Regions from separate parts of the Pseudomonas izuensis genome, predicted to be linked through region 3. Evidence: predicted binding sites of a transcription regulator. Region 3 holds the regulator's gene; each other region holds the start of a gene.
What was found. Region 3 encodes FliA, which starts transcription of late flagellar genes. Its sites were predicted from a motif close to CTAAAGTTTNNNNNNNNNNNGCCGNTAA; they were not measured.
Positions count from the first base shown of each region.

Region 1: flgM (flagellar biosynthesis anti-sigma factor FlgM) is a predicted target of FliA. The motif match lies at 1,604-1,631, and genes of this name have one in related genera.
Region 2: LAB08_RS18940 (methyl-accepting chemotaxis protein) is a predicted target of FliA. The motif match lies at 1,998-2,025, and genes of this name have one in related genera.
Region 4: LAB08_RS24820 (flagellar protein MotY) is a predicted target of FliA. The motif match lies at 1,604-1,631, and genes of this name have one in related genera.

Region 1 covers NZ_AP017423.2:5,299,239-5,302,971, forward strand. The annotation lists gene LAB08_RS23535 (chemotaxis protein CheV) at 1-643, opposite strand, end outside; gene flgA (flagellar basal body P-ring formation chaperone FlgA) at 727-1,488, shown strand; gene flgM (flagellar biosynthesis anti-sigma factor FlgM) at 1,668-1,994, shown strand; gene LAB08_RS23550 (flagella synthesis protein FlgN) at 2,043-2,510, shown strand; gene LAB08_RS23555 (flagellar brake protein) at 2,603-3,349, shown strand; gene LAB08_RS23560 (MFS transporter) at 3,414-3,733, opposite strand, start outside.
Region 2 covers NZ_AP017423.2:4,308,169-4,311,901, forward strand. The annotation lists gene LAB08_RS18935 (hypothetical protein) at 1-66, opposite strand, end outside; gene LAB08_RS18940 (methyl-accepting chemotaxis protein) at 343-1,965, opposite strand; gene LAB08_RS18945 (TraR/DksA family transcriptional regulator) at 2,155-2,559, opposite strand; gene LAB08_RS18950 (glutathione S-transferase) at 2,924-3,535, shown strand.
Region 3 covers NZ_AP017423.2:5,161,326-5,165,058, reverse strand. The annotation lists gene flhF (flagellar biosynthesis GTPase FlhF) at 1-129, shown strand, start outside; gene fleN (flagellar synthesis regulator FleN) at 246-1,076, shown strand; gene fliA (RNA polymerase sigma factor FliA) at 1,073-1,813, shown strand; gene LAB08_RS22905 (chemotaxis response regulator CheY) at 1,980-2,351, shown strand; gene LAB08_RS22900 (protein phosphatase CheZ) at 2,371-3,159, shown strand; gene LAB08_RS22895 (chemotaxis protein CheA) at 3,214-3,733, shown strand, end outside.
Region 4 covers NZ_AP017423.2:5,568,408-5,572,140, forward strand. The annotation lists gene LAB08_RS24815 (argininosuccinate synthase) at 1-503, opposite strand, end outside; gene LAB08_RS24820 (flagellar protein MotY) at 633-1,538, opposite strand; gene pyrC (dihydroorotase) at 1,698-2,744, shown strand; gene rnt (ribonuclease T) at 2,741-3,418, shown strand; gene LAB08_RS24835 (peroxiredoxin) at 3,606-3,733, opposite strand, start outside.

The DNA of each region.
Region 1 (3,733 bases), 140 kb from region 3:
GCGCTTGCCGGCCATCGTTCAACGCCACCACTTCGACACCGACTGTTTGCAGACAACGCGTGACCTGCTTGCGCGCCACCGACGAATCGTCGACCGTCAGCACGCGCAACGAAAGCGCCTTGTGCTGTGTTTCGACATCCACCACGCCGACGGAAATCGCTTCCGGTGTCGGCGCCACTTCCGCCAGCACCTTCTCGACGTCGATGATTTCGACCAACTGATTGTCGACCCGCGTCACCGCCGTCAGGTAGTGATCGCGACCGGTCCCCTTGGGTGGCGGATGAATCTCCTCCCAGTTCATGTTGACGATGCGCTCCACCGAGCGCACCAGGAACCCTTGGGTCTTGGTGTTGTACTCCGTAATGATCACGAAGGGATTGTTCTTGTCCTTCAAAGCACCGGAGCCGGTCGCCATTGCCAGATCAAGGATCGGAATGGTCGCCCCCCGAATGTTCGCCACGCCGCACACGACAGGACTGGACTTGGGCATCAGCGTCAGTTTGGGGCATTGCAACACCTCCCGAACCTTGAATACGTTGATCCCGTACAGCTGTTGGCCGTCGAGACGGAACAACAACAGCTCAAGGCGATTCTGCCCCACCAGTTGCGTGCGCTGGTTCACCGAATCCATTACACCAGCCATGCCCAGACTCCTACACCAACGCCAAGTGTTGTTGCGACGCACCTTCATCACTAAACGGCACGGCGCTTGCTTTTTTAATCGTTATGAACACAGAACCGACATTTTTTCGACGCCTGACCACACCCTGCCGCAAATTGCTCGGCGTGTTAGCGGCTGTTTGCCTGTTCAACGCTGGCAGCCCTGCCCTTGCTGACGCGGTTACCTTGCCTGACATGCTTATCGGCGTCACTCAGGGCTTTCTTGAATTCACCGTAGAAGACTATCTGGCCACCAGTCAAACGGAAGGTCGTTACGAAATTCAGGTCAACCAACTCGACCCGCGCCTACGCATGCCGATGTGCGACAAGGAATTGACAGCCTCGCTGGAGAGTCCGGCCAAGCCGTTGGGGCGGGTCACGGTCAAGGTGCGTTGCGAGGGCGCTTCCCCTTGGACAGTCTTCGTACCTGCTCAAGTCCGCCTGTTTCGCGATGTCGTGACCACCACCCGCCCCTTGCGGCGCGCCGGCATTGTCGAGCCTGGAGATGTCATTTTGCGCGAGCGGGACATCAGCGCGATCAACCAGGGTTACCTGACCTCCATGGACCAGGCAGTCGGGCAACGGCTTACCCGACCAATGGTCGCCGACCAGGTCATCACACTGGTGCACCTCGAACAGGCGGAAGTCATTCGCAAGGGTGATCAAGTGGTCATTACCGCCCGCAGTGGCACGCTCAGCGTGCGCATGCCTGGCGAAGCACTGTCCAACGGCGGTATGAGCGAACAGATCCGGGTGAAAAACCTCAACTCCCAACGCGTTATCAAGGCGCAGGTCACCGCGCCGGGCCAGGTGGAGGTTTCAATGTAAGCGGCCATGCTGGGCTCTTTGTTCGTGAAGATGTGGCGCTGGCCATGGCTGTTCCCTAAACTGTGCTCCATGCAGGGCAAGCGCTGGCGCGCGCGAGCTCTATTGATAATTGGGCCTAAAGTTTTACGGGGAATGGCCGAAAACATGGCAAGCGTCCAAATTCCCAGAGGTTTTTTATCATGGTCATCGATTTCAGCCGTTTGAACAGCTCCTCGTCACTGACGGGCAGTACTCGTACCAGCGCTGCCAAGGACACTGCCGATACCGGCAAATCCGCGCCGCTGAATACCCAGGCCGAGCAGGCCGGTACGGCTACAGTCGGGGAATCGGTACATCTCAGCAATGAGGCTCAACAGTTGCAGAAGGTCACTGATACGCTGCGCGATCAGCCTGCCGTCGACAAAGCCCGTGTGGCCGAGTTGAAAGCAGCGATTGCCGATGGCAGCTATAAAGTCGACAGCAACCGTGTAGCCAGCAAACTGCTCAACTTCGAAGCCCAGCGCTAGGCCACGGCCCGCGCCAGGCTTTTGGACGCTTAAAACCCAAGGCCAGCCATGCACGACACCAATTTGCTGCAACTGATCACCGACGATTTTGCTCCAGCGCAACAACTGCTGGAATTACTGCGTACTGAATCCCTCGCCTTGCATGGTCGCGACATGTACCTGCTTGAGGAGATCCTGGCGCAAAAGCAGGCCTTGATCATTTTGCTTGAGCAGCATGGCCGCAAGCGCAGCGAAATCCTCGCCAGCCTCAACCTGCCCACCAATCGTAGCGGTCTGGAGCAACTGGCCAGCCAGTCGAGCGTCGGCCCGGCGCTGCTGGCGCAAAGCGATGTGCTGACCGACCTGTTGGCCCAATGCCAAGCCATCAATGTCAACAACGGCCAGTCGATACTGGTGCAGCAGGCCGCCACGGCCAATCAGCTGAAGATCCTTACCGGCGGTGAACCTCCAGCGCTGTATGACGCCAGCGGATCATTTTCCAAGCTTGTGAAACCGCGCACGCTCAGTCAGGCTTGAGCCTGTCGATGAGCACGCTCTATCAAGACGCGAAACATGCTGGCAAAATGCTGGCCAGCCGTAGTCAAAATTTGTCTGGAGATTGATTAACCGTGTCCAATGCCTTAAATGCGGACGATGCTCCGCAGCCACCCAAGGTGCTCAGCACGCCCCTGGAAATCTCCGGCAACCTTCGCCAGCTGCAAGAAAGCCATGACCCGCTGATCATCACGTTCCATGAGCGCAGCCAGCGCTTCCAGAGCTATCTGGTGGACGTCGACCGTGATCGCAACATGATCGCTCTGGACGAAATGATTCCCCGCGATGGCGAGCGCTACCTGCTGGCTGGCGAGCCGTTCAAGGTCGAAGGCTTCCATGAGGGTGTGCGCATTGCCTGGGAAAGCAATGGCCCGTTATCCATCGACGAATCCGGTGGCAGTCGTTGCTACCGTGGCACGCTGCCCGACGAAGTGGTCTATCACCAGCGCCGCAATGCGTTCCGTGCAGCGCTGAAGCTGGCGCAACTGGTCGACGTCGACCTGGATGGCGAGAAACTCAAGGCACCGATCAGCGGCAAGTTACTGGACATCTCGGCCACCGGTTGCAAATTGCGCTTCGCCGGCGACATCACCGGCAACCTGCAGCTGGGCCAGGTCTATGATCGTTTCATGGCTGCCCTGCCCTTCGGCAAGATGACCGCGCCGGTCGAACTGCGCTACCTGCACTTCGAAGAAAGAATCTCCACCACCTTCGCCGGTGTACGCTTCCATAACATGAGCGGCCTGGTGCAGCGGCAGGTCGAGCGGTTCGTCTATCAGCTGCAACGCGAAGCACGGCGCTTCGACAAAGACGACTTCTGATATAACGCGCCAACAAAAACGGGCAGCCCCTTTGCGGTGACTGCCCGTTTTTTATGCCTGAGTGTTATGGCCTGGCCTCGGTGAAACTTTGCTCCCTTCCCGAATCCGGTTCCTCTGGAGGTGCATCGGTTTGCGGCTGCGGCTCGGAAGTCGGTTCAGAAGGCGGATTCTGCATCTGATCCTGCACCACTTGCTCATCGACCCGCGGATCAAGGCAAGCCACCAGTGGCGAACTCGACATACTGTCCGGCATGGCGACGTGATGCAGTGGCGCATCGTCCACCTGATGCAGATTGGTCACTGCTTTCGGGCGAATTCGCCACACGAGTACCAAGGCGAAGAAACTGAAGAAGGCATAGAGCATCTGGCTGCCGAACAGCTTCA
Region 2 (3,733 bases), 850 kb from region 3:
CAAGGCTCGCAAACTGGCGGGCACACCGGTGCCGATCATCACCGCGACATCTACTTTGGTTTGCATGTTGGCCCCTCAACTCCGTTAGCTACCTAACAATGTAGGTATGGTAATGAGTCGAGCGGTGCGCAAACAATAACGACTTTGTAGAGCTTCGTTGCCGAAGTTGTAACAATCTGCGGTTTCTGGATTGGAAAGATTGGGTGTGCATATCCGTTTCTGCGGTAACGGCGACTGACGGTTTCGCTTTTACAGCGAGTCACTTGGAAAAACGGAACGCCGCCCGGCGCAGCCGTTACCAAAGTAACGGATATGTACACCACCCCAAATCCAAACCCACTACTAGCGAGGCTTCTGCGGTTTATACCCCAACCGCAACCCACCCCAATGCCGCCCCCTGACCACAATTGGCACCGACAGGTCATGCATCAGCTCCCCAGTGTCACGCGTGTAGGTCTGCAACAACACCGCCTGCTGATGACTGCCACAGCGAATCCCGGTGCGGTCGGCAAACTTGCGTTTGGTGCGGTTGTGCAAGGTATCGACCTGAACGTCACCGGTCAGCGGCTGGCTAAAGACTGCGTTGTGAGTCGGCACATAACCCTGCTGGGTACAGGCAATCGCGAACACCAGGCCTTCATGGCGCGGCAACAGCGGTTCCTGGATCGCCGGCAATACCTGATCGGTGTAGCGATCGAAGCGCGTCTGGTACTTGGCCGGGCTGGTGCCGGCAATCGCCTGGTAATTGCGGTCGAACAGGTCATCGAGGCTGACGCGACCGGCCTCGATGTCCGCTTCGAAACGCGCCGCGATCTGACTCGCGCCTTCCCGGGCCAGGTCATAGATTCGCTGGTGATACTCGTCCAACCCAACCTCGGCCAGGCGTTCGCTGATGGTTTCGGCCTGGCCTTCCATCTGTACCGCGGCCTCGGCCAGGCGCCGGGTCTGTTGATCGCTGATGGCCAGGTCACTGCGCATCTGCTCGATGGCGTGAAACAGGCTATCGAGTTGTTCGCGATTGGTTTCGGCACCGCGGGCAATTTCCCCGACCTGGCCTTCGACGCTGGCTGCCAGGCGGGCGATGTTTTCCAGGTGCTGCCCGGTGTGCTCGACCTGCTCGACACCGATGTCGAGGTCACTGGACAGCTGGCGGATCTGCTCCACCACTTGTGCCGTGCGTTGCTGGATATCGGCCACCATCTCGCCGACTTCGCCGGTCGCGGTCGCCGTGCGCGCGGCGAGACCGCGCACCTCGTCGGCCACCACCGCAAAGCCACGACCGTGTTCTCCAGCCCGCGCCGCTTCGATTGCAGCGTTCAAGGCCAACAGGTTGGTCTGGCTGGCGATGGACTGGATGACCAGGGTTACGCGCTGGATGTCGTCACTGCGCAGGCTCAGGGCTTCGATCAATTCACGGCTGCTATTGGCCCGCTCGCTGAGTCGGTGCATCCGCGCAATCGACTCGATCAACTCGCTTCGCCCGGCCGCGCCACTCTGGTGCGCCTCACTCGCGGCGCCAAGCGCCTCGCGACTCAGGGTCGAAGTGGCCCGTTCGGTGGCGATCATCACTTCGGCATTGCTGACGATTTGTGCTGCGGCGCCGAGTTGCGATTGCAGTTTGTCCGCCAGTTGCTTGACCGAAAAGGCCACGCCGGCGGCGGACAGTGCGTTATGACTGGTGGTGAAGGAAAGATCGCGGGTCAACGCGCCGATGGTGTCGGCCGTATCGGCAGGCGCGGCTTCAGGGGCTGCGCGTGACCGCAGGCGCGGCAGCCAGACAATCAGCACAGCCAGTGGCAGGCCAACATACAGCGGCCAGCCCCCGAGCGTCATGCCACATAGCAACAGCATCAGGGCGATGCTCTGCAACGTCGGTGTCAGCCAGCGGTTTTTCGGCAAACGTATTGGCGCAGGCACCGCTGCAACCGCAGAGCCGTCTCTCGTCATCGTAATCACCCCAAACATCTTCTAATTGTTGTTTTCGCATTGAACGCCACCAAAAGGCCATTATCCATAAGCCTTTAGTCGCGGGTGTTGCGGCAAATCAACAGAAAATTTCGCGGACGACAAAAAGCATCGCGGGCAAGCCTGCTCCCACAGGGTTCACGATGATCCTGTGGGAGTGGGCTTGCCCGCGATGGGGGCGACGCCGAATCAGGCCTGACGCTGGTGCTTGTCGATCTGTTCGTGACGTTCCTGAGCTTCGATGCAGTACTTGGTGGTCGGGCTGATCAGCAGGCGCTTGAGGCCGATAGGCTCGCCACTGTCGTCGCACCAGCCGAAGCTGTCTTCTTTAATACGCTCCAAAGCTTGTTCCAACTGAGGCAGCATGCGCTGATCGCGATCGATCGCGTTCACCAGCCAGGTGCGCTCTTCTTCCACGGACGCCGCGTCAGCCGGATCGGCCGGGGTGTCCAGGCTCTCGATGGCGATGCGGTTCTGTTCGATGCGCTCATGGGTTTCGACTTTCATGTTCTGCAACAGCTCGGAGAAAAAAGCATGTTGCTCGGCATTCATGTAGTCATCCGCCGGCATGGCCAGCAACTTGTCCTTTGTCATTGATATCTCTATAAAAAAACGTGCATTAAGGCGAATAAGGGAGCGTTCCGGCGGACCTGGGCAGGCCATCGGAAAGGCGCCATTTGTTCCAAGCGCCACCCGGCACTCAATTTACGAGGGGCGGCAGTCTAAGGCCGACTTGAGGCCTCAGCAACTGAAAAGACAGCGAATTTGTCCGACAAGGCCTCGAAAATGCTCTATGACAGGCATCCAGGCGGATATCGGAGTGCGTTTATAGCAAGAAATTCCATTCAGGGGAGGTATATAGAAGACAAACGGCTGCGCGGCAGGGCCCCCGCTTGCAGGTCGCGCAGGCTTGGCTAAGGTTGTTCCTCCCGAAATGGCCATATCAAGGAGCGGTTAAATGAAGCTGATCGGCATGCTGGATTCTCCCTTTGTGCGGCGCGTGGCCATCTCTGCCAAGCGACTGGGCATCGATCTTGCGCACGAATCGGTCTCGGTGTTCAGGACCTTCGAGCAGTTCCAGCAAATCAACCCGGTGGTCAAGGCACCGACCCTGGTGCTGAATGATGGTGAAGTATTGATGGACTCCACCCTGATCATCGACTACCTGGAAACCCTGGCCAGCCCTGACCGCAGCTTGATGCCCACGGGCATCGAACAGCGCCTGCGCTCGCTGCGCCTGATCGGACTGGCGCTGGCGGCGAGCGAAAAGTCGGTGCAGCTATATTACGAGCGCAACCTGCGGCCAGCGGAAATTCAATATAAGCCGTGGGTCGAGCGAGTCGAGGGGCAACTCGCGGCAGCCTATAAGGCGCTGGAGCGGGAACTGGAAAAGCAACCGTTGAAAACGGATGGCTCGATTGACCAGGCTGGCATCACCCTCGCGGTGGCGTGGAGCTTTACCCATTATGTGTTGCCGGATCAGGTGCCGATTGAGCAATTCCCGAGGATCGCTGCGTTCACTGACTATGCCGAGGGGCTTGAGGTGTTTATCGATACGCCGATTGACTGACAGATTTGCTTCGTCAGATCTGACCTCTTCGCGAGCAGGCTCGCTCCCACAGTTGATCGCATTCTCCTGTGGGAGCGAGCCTGCTCGCGAATGGATCAACAGGCACTATCAGTCCCAGAGGCTAAAAGGCCGCTTCTACCAAAAGGCGGAAGCGGCGCAACTATCTATCAGTGCATGAACAACGCAATCAAAATAATG
Region 3 (3,733 bases):
CATCTGCCGCGTCGTCATCAACTGGTCAGTCGGGCCGTTAGCGTGCAAATGCAGGAAGAGCCCAGCGAAGAAGCCATGGCTGACATGTTCGCTGATATCTACCACAGCCCGACCAAACAGGTAGGCTGAGGTGAAAATGAATAGTTTTTGTACCTACATCGATGGTCTGCCATGCATTGTTCCATTTGCGAACGCGCAGCCAGTAATGTGGCCTCCGTCTATGCAAGACAAGGTAAAGAAATAACATGGGCAGCATGCATCCCGTACAGGTGATCGCGGTGACCGGCGGCAAAGGTGGCGTCGGGAAAACTAACGTGTCAGTGAACTTGTCCCTGGCTTTGGCTGAGCTTGGCCGGCGCGTCATGCTGCTGGACGCCGACCTGGGGCTGGCGAACGTCGACGTTCTGCTGGGCCTGACACCCAAACGTACCCTGGCCGACGTGATCGAAGGCCGCTGCGAGCTGCGCGACGTGCTGTTGCAGGGGCCTGGCGGCATCCGCATCGTGCCGGCCGCGTCCGGCACCCAGAGCATGGTTCATTTGAGCCCGGCGCAGCATGCCGGCCTGATCCAGGCGTTCAGCGACATCGGCGACAACCTCGACGTGCTGGTGATCGACACCGCTGCGGGTATTGGTGACTCGGTAGTCAGCTTTGTGCGCGCGGCACAGGAAGTATTGCTGGTGGTCTGCGACGAACCGACTTCGATCACCGACGCCTACGCCTTGATCAAATTGCTCAACCGCGATTACGGCATGAACCGCTTCCGCGTCCTGGCGAACATGGCGCAGAGCCCGCAGGAAGGTCGCAACCTGTTTGCCAAGTTGACCAAGGTCACGGACCGCTTCCTCGACGTCGCCCTGCAATACGTCGGCGCCGTGCCTTACGACGAAAGCGTACGCAAGGCCGTGCAGAAACAACGTGCCGTCTACGAAGCCTTTCCGCGTTCCAAGTGCTCGCTGGCCTTCAAGGCAATCGCACAAAAGGTCGATACCTGGCCGCTGCCGGCCAACCCGCGCGGGCACCTGGAGTTTTTCGTCGAGCGCCTCGTGCAACAGACGGCAGGACCGGTGCTATGACAGCCAGCGGTTACAACCTCTACAAGAAGTCGGCGCGTGACGCGCAGTACGAGCTGATCGAGCGTTACGCGCCACTGGTCAAACGCATTGCCTACCACTTGCTGGCGCGCCTGCCGGCCAGCGTCCAGGTCGAAGACCTGATCCAGGCCGGGATGATCGGCCTGCTTGAAGTGTCGACCAAATACGACGCCAGCAAAGGCGCGAGTTTCGAAACGTACGCGGGCATCCGTATCCGCGGCGCCATGCTCGACGAAGTGCGCAAGGGGGACTGGGCGCCACGTTCGGTCCACCGCAATACCCGCATGGTCAGCGACGCCATTCGCTCGATTGAAGCTAAAACCGGCCGTGACGCTAAAGATCACGAAGTTGCGGCCGAACTCCAATTGAGTCTCGACGATTATTACGGGATTTTGAACGACACCCTGGGCAGCCGGTTATTCAGTTTCGACGATCTGTTGCAGGACGGCGAACACGAAGGGCTGCACGAGGATGGCGCGAGTGCTCATCTCGAACCGTCACGCGATCTGGAAGATGAACGCTTCCAGGCGGCGCTGGCGGACGCGATTGCCAATTTGCCGGAGCGTGAGCGACTGGTGTTGGCGCTGTACTACGACGAAGAGTTGAACCTCAAGGAAATCGGTGAGGTCCTGGGGGTCAGCGAATCTCGGGTCAGCCAGTTACACAGCCAGTGCGCGGCCCGTTTGCGGGGGCGTTTGGGAGAGTGGCGAGCGCGCTGAAGGCAGTGTGGGGGCACTGCGACGTGGCTGGTGGGGTGATGAACCGCGCCGGTCTCGATCCGCTGTACTCCAGACAGTCATCGAGTGCTTTGCCAGATTGATTGAAATGGCGCGTCCAGGTGCTGGGCGCGTTTTAGTCTGCTTGGAGGTCGAATTGGACAAGAACATGAAAATCCTCATCGTTGATGACTTCTCAACGATGCGGCGGATCATAAAAAACCTGTTGCGTGACCTGGGGTTCACCAACACGGTCGAGGCCGACGATGGCACTACCGCCATTCCGGTACTCAACAGCGGGAGCATCGACTTTCTGGTAACGGACTGGAACATGCCTGGCATGACCGGTATCGATCTGCTGCGCCACGTGCGTGCCGATGAAAAGCTCAAGCACCTGCCGGTGCTGATGGTGACCGCTGAAGCCAAGCGCGAGCAGATCATCGAAGCGGCCCAGGCCGGTGTAAACGGCTATGTGGTCAAACCCTTCACGGCCCAGGCGTTGAAAGAAAAAATCGAGAAGATTTTCGAACGCATCGGTTGAACTGCGCCACGGGGGAGCTATGGGGCATAACGAATCTTCGCAGGGCGATTTTGAATCGACCTTGAAAAAACACGCCGTCGAACTGGTCGCGAGCCTTGAAAAAGGCAGGTTCGGCGATGCTGTGCAATTGATCCATGAGCTCAACCAGACCCGTGACCGCGGCCTGTATCAGGAAGTGGGCAAGCTCACCCGCGAGTTGCACAGTGCGATCGTCAATTTCCAGATCGACCCGCACATGCCGCAAGCCGAGGAAGTGTCACAGATCACCGATGCCACCGAGCGTCTGGGGTATGTGGTCAAGCTGACCGAGGCCGCGGCCAACCGCACCATGGACCTGGTGGAAAACGCCACGCCGCTGGTCAGTCGCCTGAGCGAAGAAGCCCAGGCCCTGAGCACCGACTGGGGACGGTTCATGCGTCGCGAAGTCGGGGCTGAAGAGTTCCGCGAACTGGCGCGCCGGGTCGACGGCTTCCTGACACGCAGCGCCGAGGACGGCCGCGCGGTGTCGAGCAATCTCAATGACATCCTGCTTGCCCAGGATTACCAGGACCTCACAGGTCAAGTGATCAAGCGTGTGACCCAACTGGTCACCGAAGTTGAAAGCAACCTGCTCAAGCTCGTACTCATGGCCAGCCAGGTGGACCGCTTTGCGGGCATCGAACATGACCGTGATGCGATGCTTGCCGAAAAAGATCCACAAAAACATCTCTCTCAGGGTGAAGGTCCGCAGATTCATGCCGATAAAAGAGAAGACGTTGTGTCCGGTCAGGACGATGTGGACGATTTGCTATCCAGCCTGGGTTTTTAGGGTTCGGAATTTTAGGTTTTTTGGGTTTTTAAACCTGTTAGGAGCACACCATTAATGAGCTTCGGCGCCGATGAAGAGATCCTTCAGGATTTCCTGGTTGAGGCCGGCGAGATTCTAGAGCAACTGTCCGAGCAACTGGTCGAGCTGGAAAGCCGGCCGGATGATGCGGACTTGCTCAATGCAATTTTTCGCGGTTTTCACACTGTAAAAGGGGGCGCCGGCTTCCTCCAGCTCAACGAGCTGGTGGAGTGCTGCCACATCGCCGAGAACGTATTCGACATCCTGCGCAAGGGCGAACGTCGCGTCGATTCGGAACTGATGGACGTGGTTCTCGAAGCACTGGACGCGGTGAACAGCATGTTCAGCGAAGTCCGCGAGCGCAGCCCGATCACGGCGGCCACACCTGAACTGCTCGCGGCACTGGCCCGTCTGGCCGAGCCGCAAACGGCAGACGAGGCTGCACCTGCGCCCGTTGCCGAAGTGGTTGAAGAGCCTGTCGCACAAAGCGAATCGGGTGACATCACCGACAATGAATTCGAACAACTGCTGGACTCGCTGAACGCCGTCAAGGCTC
Region 4 (3,733 bases), 410 kb from region 3:
ATCGGGATCGCGTGCTTTTCAGCGTAATCCATCAGCTTCTCACGGGACAGTAGGTCCCATTCGCGCCACGGAGCGATCACTTTCACACCGGGTTTCAAGGCGTAGGCGCCCAGTTCGAAACGAACCTGGTCGTTGCCCTTGCCGGTGGCGCCATGGGAAATGGCGTCAGCGCCGGTTTCGTTGGCGATTTCGATCAGGCGTTTGGCGATCAACGGACGAGCGATGGAAGTACCCAGCAGGTACTCGCCTTCATAAACGGTGTTGGCGCGAAACATCGGGAAAACGAAATCGCGCACGAATTCTTCGCGCAAGTCGTCGATGTAGATCTCTTTCACGCCCATGGCCTGAGCCTTGGCGCGTGCCGGTTCGACCTCTTCGCCCTGACCCAGGTCAGCGGTGAAGGTCACCACTTCACAGTTATAAGTATCCTGCAGCCACTTGAGGATCACCGAAGTGTCCAGGCCGCCGGAATACGCCAGAACAACCTTGTTTACGTCCGCCATGCCATCACTCCACGGGGTTCTACGGAAAGCCGTGAAGTCTACCGCTCATGCAGGATAATTTACAGTGGCGCGACAGCTTATGACGACGAAGCGACAGATTCTGTCGAGGGCGCGACGATGACCAACACGTCATGTCGTTGCCGAGGTACCCGGCTTCGTGGCTTGGGGAGCCACTTGCTCCGGTGGCGCACCTCGTTCCAGACGCACCGCAACCCGGCGGTTCTTCGAACGGTTGGCGTTGTTGGTATTGGGCGCCAGCGGGTAACGCTCGCCATGGAAGCGCATCGTGATCTGCGACTCCTGGATGCCGTTGGCCTTGAAGAACTCCATGACCGCCAGGGCCCTGCGGCGTGACAGATCGCGGTTGGTCAGGCGATTGCCGCTGTTGTCGGAATGTCCGTCGAGCTCGATGTGATTGACCGTCGGATCGGCCTTCATGTACTCAAGCATCACCTGCAGCCTGGCTTTCGCGGCAGCATCCAGTTCGATACCCCCGCCGGGGAAGCCGACTTCCGACTGTTTCACCTGATCGAAATTCTGCGGCAACAGCTTGGCTACGCACCCCTGATAGTCGGCAAACGCCTTGTTAAACCTGACCGGTAACAGGCGCACTTCCGATACCCGGCCATCGCCCGAGGAATGGCGGACCACCGGACTGCGCCCATCCATCAAGCCGCTGATCAAACGACCGGCCTGGGCCTGTGAGCTGTTGAACAACACGTTGCCGCTGCCGATTCTCACCGTGCCCAGATTGATATCGCCCCGTCCCGGCTGCCAAGGCGCGGCGGCGGCCAGCAAGGTGGCCGAACCTCCGCCCATCATGGCGTTGTAGGCATTCAGACGAAACGTCGCCTGTTCGCCTGCACGACGCACGAACTGCCCTGAGCCGAAGTCGGTGATCGGCTGGGTCAGGCGGCACTCGAACTTGTCGCCTTCGACCGTCCACTCAATGCTCTCCAGACGGGTCTGGAAAGTGAGCGCCATTGCAGGAAGGCTGGCAAACACACTGAGCAAGGCTAAATAACGCTGGCGCACGGGAGGCTCCACTGGCTTCTACAACAAAAAGACCGACACACAGATGTTTACGGCATACCTGTTGGATATCGGAAGCTTGCCGCAAAACTTGATAGCGAGTGCCTGCAAGAGTCTTTTCCGGTAGCATTCCCCTCAGTTTGACCCGCCTGGAATCCCCTCATGTCCGACCGCCTGACCCTGCTGCGTCCCGACGACTGGCATATACATCTTCGCGATGGTGCTGTGTTGACCAATACCGTCGCGGATGTTGCGCGCACCTTTGGTCGCGCCATCATCATGCCCAACCTGGTACCTCCGGTCCGCAATGCGGCTGAGGCCGACGGCTATCGCCAGCGGATCCTCGCTGCCCGCCCGGCCGGCAGCCAGTTCGAACCGCTGATGGTCCTGTACCTGACCGACCGCACCCAGCCTGAAGAAATTCGCGAGGCCAAGGCCAGCGGTTTCATTCACGCCGCCAAGCTGTACCCGGCCGGCGCGACCACCAACTCGGATTCTGGCGTCACCAGCATCGACAAGATCTTCCCTGCCCTGGAAGCCATGGCCGAAGTCGGAATGCCCTTGTTGATCCACGGTGAAGTCACCCGCGGCGATGTCGACGTGTTCGACCGCGAAAAAATCTTCATTGATGAGCACATGCGTCGCGTGGTCGAGCGCTTCCCGACCCTCAAAGTGGTGTTCGAACACATCACCACCGCTGACGCCGTGCAGTTCGTCAATTCGGCCTCGGCCAACGTTGGCGCAACCATCACCGCGCATCACCTGCTGTACAACCGCAACCACATGCTGGTGGGCGGGATTCGGCCGCACTTCTATTGCCTGCCGATTCTCAAGCGCAACACGCACCAGGAGGCCCTGCTCGATGCCGCTACAAGCGGCAGTGAAAAGTTCTTCCTCGGCACGGACTCGGCACCCCACGCCCAGCACGCCAAGGAAGCCGCTTGCGGCTGTGCCGGCTGCTACACCGCTTTTGCTGCGATCGAGATGTATGCCGAAGCCTTTGAACAGCGCAATGCGCTGGACAAGCTCGAAGCCTTCGCCAGCCTTAACGGGCCTCGGTTCTATGGCCTGCCGGCCAACACCGATCGCATCACCCTGGTCCGCGAAGAGTGGACCGCCCCAAGCAGCCTGCCGTTTGGCGAGCTGACCGTTATCCCGCTGCGCGCCGGTGAAAAACTGCGCTGGCGCCTGCTGGAGGAACACGCGTGAGTGAAGACCATTTCGACGACGAACAGGAAGGTCAAGGCGGCGGAGGCGGTTCCCGTCATCCAATGGCCGCCCGATTCCGTGGTTACCTGCCCGTTGTCGTCGACGTAGAAACCGGTGGCTTCAACTCGGCCACCGACGCCTTGCTGGAAATCGCCGCGACCACTATCGCCATGGATGAAAAGGGATTTGTTTACCCTGATCACACCTACTTCTTCCGGGTCGAGCCTTTCGAAGGCGCCAACGTCGAAGCGGCAGCCCTGGAGTTCACCGGGATCAAGCTCGATCACCCGCTGCGCATGGCCGTGAGTGAAGAGTCGGCCCTGAACGATATCTTCCGTGGCGTACGCAAGGCGCTCAAGGCCAATGGTTGCAAACGTGCGATTCTGGTCGGTCACAACAGCAGTTTCGACCTGGGCTTCCTGAACGCCGCCGTTGCGCGCCTGGACATGAAGCGCAATCCGTTCCACCCGTTCTCCAGCTTCGACACGGCCACCCTCGCCGGCCTGGCCTATGGCCAAACGGTGCTGGCCAAAGCCTGTCAGGCCGCCGATATCGATTTCGATGGTCGCGAGGCCCACTCGGCTCGTTACGACACCGAGAAGACCGCCGAGCTGTTCTGCGGCATCGTCAATCGCTGGAAACAGATGGGCGGCTGGGAAGACTTCGACGACTGATTGTTCTTTGTAGGAGCGAGCTCGCTCGCGATGGTCGTGAACGATAACGCGGGCAAGCTGGTTTCCCGTGGTGTTATTGAATCCATCGCGAGCGAGCTCGCTCCTACAGAGGTTCAGAGTTCCAGGTTTATACCGCGCATAAAAAAACCGGCCTCGAGGGCCGGTTTTTTTGTACCTGGAGTGTGCCTTACAGCGCGGCAGCGTGCTCGGTCAGGTAAGCCGCAACGCCTTCTGGCGAAGCGTTCATGCCCTTGTCGCCTTTTTTCCAGTTGGCAGGGCAGACTTCGCCGTGCTCTTCGTGGAATTGCAGAGCGT